2 regions of the Microbispora sp. CA-102843 genome follow, and region 1 is predicted to be linked to the other one. Evidence: riboswitches for the same ligand, from Rfam matches in the RefSeq annotation. Region 1 holds a riboswitch; the other holds the start of a gene.
What was found. Region 1 has a riboswitch for thiamine pyrophosphate ahead of ACQEVJ_RS44390 (purine-cytosine permease family protein). Riboswitches for the same ligand answer to the same signal wherever they lie in the genome.
Positions count from the first base shown of each region.

Region 2: it holds a riboswitch for thiamine pyrophosphate, as region 1 does, so the genes downstream of both, thiO (glycine oxidase ThiO) here and ACQEVJ_RS44390 (purine-cytosine permease family protein) in region 1, are expected to answer to the same signal.

Region 1 covers NZ_JBNJNF010000001.1:9,508,582-9,511,971, reverse strand. Annotated here, with positions in the region: gene ACQEVJ_RS44410 (Fpg/Nei family DNA glycosylase) at 1-435, shown strand, start outside; gene ACQEVJ_RS44405 (hypothetical protein) at 449-580, opposite strand; gene ACQEVJ_RS44400 (hypothetical protein) at 585-752, opposite strand; gene ACQEVJ_RS44395 (rhodanese-like domain-containing protein) at 893-1,216, shown strand; TPP riboswitch at 1,272-1,388, shown strand; gene ACQEVJ_RS44390 (purine-cytosine permease family protein) at 1,379-2,719, shown strand; gene ACQEVJ_RS44385 (BTAD domain-containing putative transcriptional regulator) at 2,875-3,390, shown strand, end outside.
Region 2 covers NZ_JBNJNF010000001.1:6,685,915-6,689,304, forward strand. Annotated here, with positions in the region: gene ACQEVJ_RS30965 (Rv2175c family DNA-binding protein) at 1-242, opposite strand, end outside; gene ACQEVJ_RS30970 (NAD(P)/FAD-dependent oxidoreductase) at 286-1,464, opposite strand; TPP riboswitch at 1,742-1,852, shown strand; gene thiO (glycine oxidase ThiO) at 1,841-2,977, shown strand; gene thiS (sulfur carrier protein ThiS) at 2,974-3,174, shown strand; gene ACQEVJ_RS30985 (thiazole synthase) at 3,177-3,390, shown strand, end outside.

The DNA of each region.
Region 1 (3,390 bases):
GAGGACTTCACGCCGGACCTGCTCAAGACGATCGTGGGCGGGAGCCGCGCCCAGATCAAGGGCCTGCTGCGGGACCAGAAGGTGATCGCGGGCATCGGCAACGCCTACTCCGACGAGGTGCTGCACGTCGCCAAGATGTCCCCCTTCAAGATCGCTGGAACGCTGACGGACGGCCAGGTCGCCGACCTGCACGACGCGATCGTGAGCACGCTGCGGGACGCGGTCGGGCGGGCCAGAGGGCTGGCCGCCAAGGACCTCAAGTCGGAGAAGAAGTCGGGCCTGCGCGTGCACGGCCGTACGGGCGAGGCGTGCGAGGTGTGCGGCGACACGATCAGGGAGGTGTCGTTCGCCGACTCGTCGCTGCAGTACTGCCCGACCTGCCAGACCGGCGGCAAGCCGCTGGCCGACCGCCGGCTGTCGCGCCTGCTGAAGTAGGCCCGCGAGGACGTCAGGCCCGGAGGAACTCGGCGATCGGCTCGGCCTGGCCGAAGACGGCGTGACCGACCTGGGGGAGCAGCTTCACGGTCGCGTGCGGGACGCACGCACGGACGCGCCGCGCCGTCTGGCGGGAGTCGATCATGGTGTCACGGTCGCCGACGATGACGAGCACGGGCGTGGTAGGTCTCGCCCTCGGGCGCCGGCACCCGCACGTGCTCGGCCGGGACCGGCCAGCCGTCCAGCACCTTCCGGTAGTGGTCGAGGAGCTCGCGCCGGCCGGCCTCGGACTTGTAGATCAACCTTTCGTCACTCATCGCTCCTCAACATATGTGATTGAGGGATAGATGAGGAAGTTTAGGTAGTGTCGACTCCCATTGGCACGGCCTCGGATCACCGTGGGTCACAGCTCCCGGCTCGGGCCCGGGCACCGGTGGTGTGCCGTCAGAATGGGCGCATGACATTGCCGGAAATCGCCCCCGACGCACTGCCCGAGGACGCGTACCTGCTGGACGTCCGCGAGAACGAGGAGTGGGTGGCCGGCCACGCTCCCGGCGCCGTCCACATCCCGCTCGGCGAGCTGCAGGCGCGGGTGGACGAGGTGCCGCACGACCGGCCGGTGTACGTGGTCTGCCGGGTCGGCGGCCGGTCGGCGCACGCCGCGATGTGGCTCAACCACATCGGCAGGGACGCCGTGAACGTGGACGGCGGCATGCGGACCTGGGCCGCCGTCGGGCGTCCGATGGTGAGCGAGACCGGTCAGGCGCCCTACGTGGCGTAGGGACAGAGCCGGCTTAGGAAAACGGTCAAAGTAGTGTCATAATCCCAAAGACATCATCAATACCCGCGGGAGCTCGGGCGTGACCGGGCTGAGAGGGCGGATCGAACTCGTGCCGCCGACCGCATGAACCTGTCCGGATAATGCCGGCGTAGGGAGCGTGTGATGACTTCTGCCGTCGTCGACGACGTGCACGCGGAGGTTCCGCTCACCCTGGACGGGGAGGTCCCCAAGACTCTGGGCCTGCTCGACCAGGGGGCGTTCTGGGCCAATCTCGGCGTCAGCCTCCTCGGCTTCTCGGGGGCGCTGTTCCTGCTCGACCCGCTGGGCGGCAAGCCGCTCACGTTCACCGCGGCGGTGCTCGCCGCCGTCGTCGGCAGTCTGGTGGGGACGGCCATGGTCGGCCTGGCCGCGATCCCCGGCGTACGCACGGGGCGGCCCGCGATGGTGCTGCTGCGCGGCCTGTTCGGGGCTCGGCTCTCGTACATCCCGACCGTGCTGAACATCGTGCAGATGCTCGGCTGGGGCGCCTTCGAGCTGTGGGTCATCGCCAACGGCGCACAGGCGCTGTTCGGCACGGCGGTGCCGTACGCGGTATGGGCGGTCGCGGCGGGCGCGCTGACGATCGCGCTGACGATCCGGCCGCTCGGCTCGCTGCGGCTGCTGCGCCGCTACGTCACGGCGGGCGTGGTGGTCGCGATGATCTGGCTGTCGGTCGCCCTGTTCGCCAAGGGACCGTCCGTGGGGGGCGGTTCCTGGGACGCCTTCGCCCCGGCCGTCGACTACGTCATCGCGTTGTCGGTGTCGTGGGTGCCGATGGCCGCCGACTACGCCAGGCACTCGCGGTCGAGCGGCGCGGCGTTCACCGGCGTGGTCGCCGGATACACGATCGCCCAGGTGGCCTGCCTGGCCCTCGGCATCGCCGCGCTCGCGCTGGTCGGCAACGACGGGGACAAGGTGTGGGAGCCGTTCGTGGCCGCCCCTCTCGGGGTCCTGTTCTTCGGCATCCTGGTGCTGCGCGAGGCCGACCAGTCGTTCGCGAACGTCTACTCGACGACCGTGTCGATCCAGAACCTCGCGCCGCGCTGGGACCGCCGGGCGATCTCGATCGTGATCGGCGTGCTCACCACGCTGATCGCGCTGTTCGCCGACGTGAACTCCTACGGCGCGTTCCTGAGCGTGATCGGGGCGGTGTTCGTGCCGATGTTCGCCGTGCTCGTGGTGGACTACTTCCTGCTCGGCGGGGCCGCCCGGTGGAACACGGCCGAGGACGCCCCCTCCCGCTGGCTCATGGTCGTGCCGTGGATCCTCGGGTTCGCGGCGTACTGGATCGTGACCTCCACCCCGACGGTCGGCTGGTGGGACGGGATCTGGACCGAGGTCCGCCTCGCCCTCGGGTTCGTCCACCAGCCCTGGATGAACGCCGCGCTCGCCGCTTTCCTCGTCGCCGCGCTGGCGACCGTGGCGCTGTCCCTCCCGGCCCGCCGCCTGCGGTCGCGCCGTTAGAGCCGGCCGGCTTCCCACTCGGGTTGGTTTCTCACCCCGCCGGTTTCTCACCCATAGGCAAGTGAGTTCCAAGTCGGCACCGCAAGACTGCTGCCCAGGGAAGGCCCGCGCCGGCCTCCACCATCAGAGAGGCTGTGGGGGCAGTGGAATTCCGGGTGCTGGGTCCTTTCGAAGTCCGGGACGGCGAGGCACTGGTCGGCGTCGGGGGCCCGCGGCAACGGGCCGTCCTGGCCCGGCTGGTGCTCGCCGCGGGCGCGGTGGTCTCCACGGAGACGTTGATCGAGGACCTCTATCACGGCACGCCGCCAGCGACCGCACTCGAGTCGATCCACGTCTACGTGTCGAACCTGCGTCGTGTCGTCGAACCGCGGCGGGCGCCGCGCACCCCTCCCCGGCTCCTCGTCGCGAAACGCCCCGGCTATCTGCTCGCGACCCCGGACGTCGACGCCCTGCGGTTCGGCGGGCTCGTCGCCGAGGCGGAAGGCAGGCCGCCCGCCCGGGCGCTCGCGCTGCTCGACGAGGCGCTGGGGCTCTGTCGCGGCCTGCCGTACGCCGACTTCGCGGGCGAGCTGTGGGCCGTCACCGAGGTGAACCGCCTCAACGATCTGCGCCTGGTCGCCGTCGAGCGCCGCGCACAGGCACAGCTCGACCTGGGCCGGCCCGAGGGGGTG
Region 2 (3,390 bases), 2.8 Mb from region 1:
GCGTCCGCCAGGACCGTGAGTGTGCCGGGCAGTCCCTTGAGCACGTCGCCGTCGGCGATGAACACCGCCGGGATCTGCGGCTCGCCCCCGCCCCTGCGGGCTCCGACGAGCTTCTTGTCCTTGAGGAGTTGCTTCGCGCGGCCGATGCTGAGTCCCAGCTTCTTGGCGGCCTCCGAGACGGGGAGCCACTCCCCTACGAGCTGGTCGGTCTCCCGGTCGATCTGCGCAACAGTAAGCGTCACGGATCCACCATTACCACAGGCGAGCCGCCAGGAAACACCTCGATTACGCCATAATGCAGTCGCGGAGCGGCACGGCCTGATCGGCCACCCGAAGTGAATCGAGCCGCCGACCACCCTCGATGATCTTGCGACCCTGCACCACGTCGCGCGGACGGTCGACGGTGAGCACCGCGGCGAGCCGGTCCTCCGCCGTCAGCCAGCACACCGCCCACTTCGCGTCCCTGCGCGGGTCCCCGCGCACCACCATGCGGTCACCGGCCTCCCGGTGACCGGCGAACTGCACCATGTGACCGAACTGCTCCGACCAGAAGTACGGCACCGGGTCGTAGACCGCCTCCTCGCCCAGCAGGGTGGCGGCGGCCGTGTCGGGGGCCTGGAGCGCGGTGTCCCAGTGCTCGACCCGCAGCCGGGTGCGGAATCTGCGCGACCACCAGTTGGCGCAGTCGCCCACCGCGACCACGTTGGGCAGCGACGTGCGCAGGTGCTCGTCGACCACCACCCCGTCGTCGAGCCGGACCGCCGACCCCTTCAGCCAGTCGACGGCCGGGCGCACCCCGACACCGGTGACGATCACGTCGGCCGGCACCCGGGCGCCGGACATGAGCGTGAGGCCGTCGGCGTCCACGGTGCCGACCAACGCGCCGAGGCGCAGCTCGACGCCCGCCCGCGCGTACCAGTCGGTGGTGTGGCTGCCCACGGCGGGCCCGAGCGCCACGGCGAGCGGGCTCTCCCCCGCCTCGACCACGGTCACCGCGCAACCGGCCCTGGCCGCCGCGGTGGCGACCTCGGCGCCGATCCAGCCGGCCCCGACGACGGCCACGCGGGCGCCGGGGACCAGCCGCTCGCGCAGCGCGAGCGCGTCCTCGATCGTGCGCAGCACGTGCTGGCGGCCCTCGCCGCGCAGCCGGATCGGCGTGGCGCCGGTGGCGATGACCAGGCCGTCGTACTCCAGCTCGCCCTCGGTCGTCTCCAGCACGCCGTCGCGCAGGCCCTTGGCCGCCGCGCCGAGGCACAGCCGTACGTCGAGGGCGTCGAGGTCGGAGTCGACCACGGTGGAGTCGGTCTCTCCGAGCAGCACCGCCTTCGACAGCGGAGGCCGGTCATAGGGGCGATGGTGTTCCTCGCCGATGAGCGTGATGCGTCCGGTGAACCCACGGAACCTCAACGCCTCGATGCTTCGCACGCCGGCCAGGCCGGCACCCACCACCACGACGTGATCCACAGCTTGACCATAGATTGTCAACGGGGGCCCTGGCCAACGGGCCCCCCATAACGAGTTGGGCAATTGACGCGCACTCCCACGGGGCCCAGGTTGTGAAGGCCGCTCTGTGAAGGCCGCCGTGTGAAGCCGTCCAGGGACATGGTGGCCGAGTACAGCATCGTGGCCATGGGATACCTCCGCCAGGTCGATCCACGTCCTGCCGTCATGCGCCGCAGGACGGCCCTGGAGTCGCCGATCCGGCGATCGGGCGTTATGGGCGGCGTACTACCCTTGTGGGCGTAAGACGCGCGGGAGCCCGGCGGACCGGGCTGAGAGGAGAGCGTGAGGCTCTCGACCGCCCCGACCTGATCCGGGTAATGCCGGCGAAGGGAGCGCTGTGTCCCGCACATCGCCATCCAGCCCCCAGTCCGGCTACGACGTCGTGATCGTGGGCGGCGGGGTGGCGGGCCTGGCCGCGGCCTGGCGCACGGCCCGGCGGGGCCTGTCGGTGGCGGTGGTGGACCCCGCGCCCGGAGGCGGCGCCACTCATGCGTCGGCCGGGATGCTCGCGCCGGTCAGCGAGGTGACCTACACGGAGGAGCCGCTGCTGCGGCTCGGCCTCGCGTCGCTGGCGGCCTGGCCGGCGTTCCGGGCGGAGCTGGAGGAGGAGAGCGGCGCCGACCTCGACTACCGGACCGAGGGCACGCTGGAGGTCGCCCGCGGCGCCGACGACATGGCCTTCCTCGACGACCTCGCGGCCTTCGAGCGGACGCTCGGCCTGCGGGTCGAGCGTCTCACCGGGCGCGAGTGCCGCTCCTTCGAGCCGATGCTCTCCCCCTCCGTACGCGGCGGGCTGCTGGCCCGCGACGACGCCTGGGTCAACCCCCGCAGGGTCGTACGCGCTCTCCTCGCGGCGTTCGAGAAGGCGGGCGGCACGCTGGTGACCGAGCGCGTCGCCGGGATCGACGCCCCCGGGCCCGGCACTCCGTGCGTGCGGCTGGAGTCCGGCGGCGCCGTCGCGGCCGGCCAGGTCGTCGTGGCGGCCGGGTCGTGGTCGGCGTCCCTGCTGCCCGGCCTGCCGGTGCGGCCGGTCAAGGGCGAGATCCTCCGGCTGCGCGGGCCCCGGGGGTTCCTCAGCCGGTGCGTCAGGGGGCTGGTGCACGGCTCCCCCGCCTACCTGGTCCCCCGGGGCGACGGGGAGATCACCCTGGGCGCCACGACCCAGGAACTGGGATACGACGCGCGGGTCACCGCCGGAGGCGTGTACGAGCTGCTGCGCGACGCCCGCGAGCTTGTGCCGGGCATCACGGAGCTCGAACTGGCCGAGACGACGGTCGGCTTCCGCCCGGGCACGCCCGACAACCTGCCGCTCATCGGCCCCGCCGGGCCGCCCGGCGTGCTCACGGCGACCGGGCACGGGCGCAACGGGGTGCTGCTGTCCCCGATCACCGCCGACGCCGTCGCCGCGTTCCTCACCGGCGACGAGGTGCCCCCGGTCGCCCGGTTCTGCGATCCAGGGAGATTCAGCGAATGAAAGTCACGATCAACGGAGGCGCGGCCGACCTGCCGGACGGCGCCACGGTCGGCGACGCCGTACGGACCCTCACGTCCATCGCGTCCGGCGTCGCGGTGGCGGTGAACGGCGAGGTGGTGAGCCGGAGCGCCTGGGACTCCACTCCGGTCGCCGACGGCGACGGCGTCGAGGTACTCACCGCCGTGCAGGGAGGATGACGATGGCAGGGTTCGACGTGCTGGACGACGTCTTCGTGCTCGGCGGGGAGAAGTTCACCTCGCGGCTCATCATGGGCACCGGCGGCGCGCCGTCGCTGGAGGTGCTCGACCAGGCGCTGGAGGCGTCCGGCACCGAGCTGACGACCGTCGCGATGCGCAGGCTCGACCCGGCGTCCCGCGGTTCGGTGCTGGACGTGCTGCGCACCCGCGGCATCA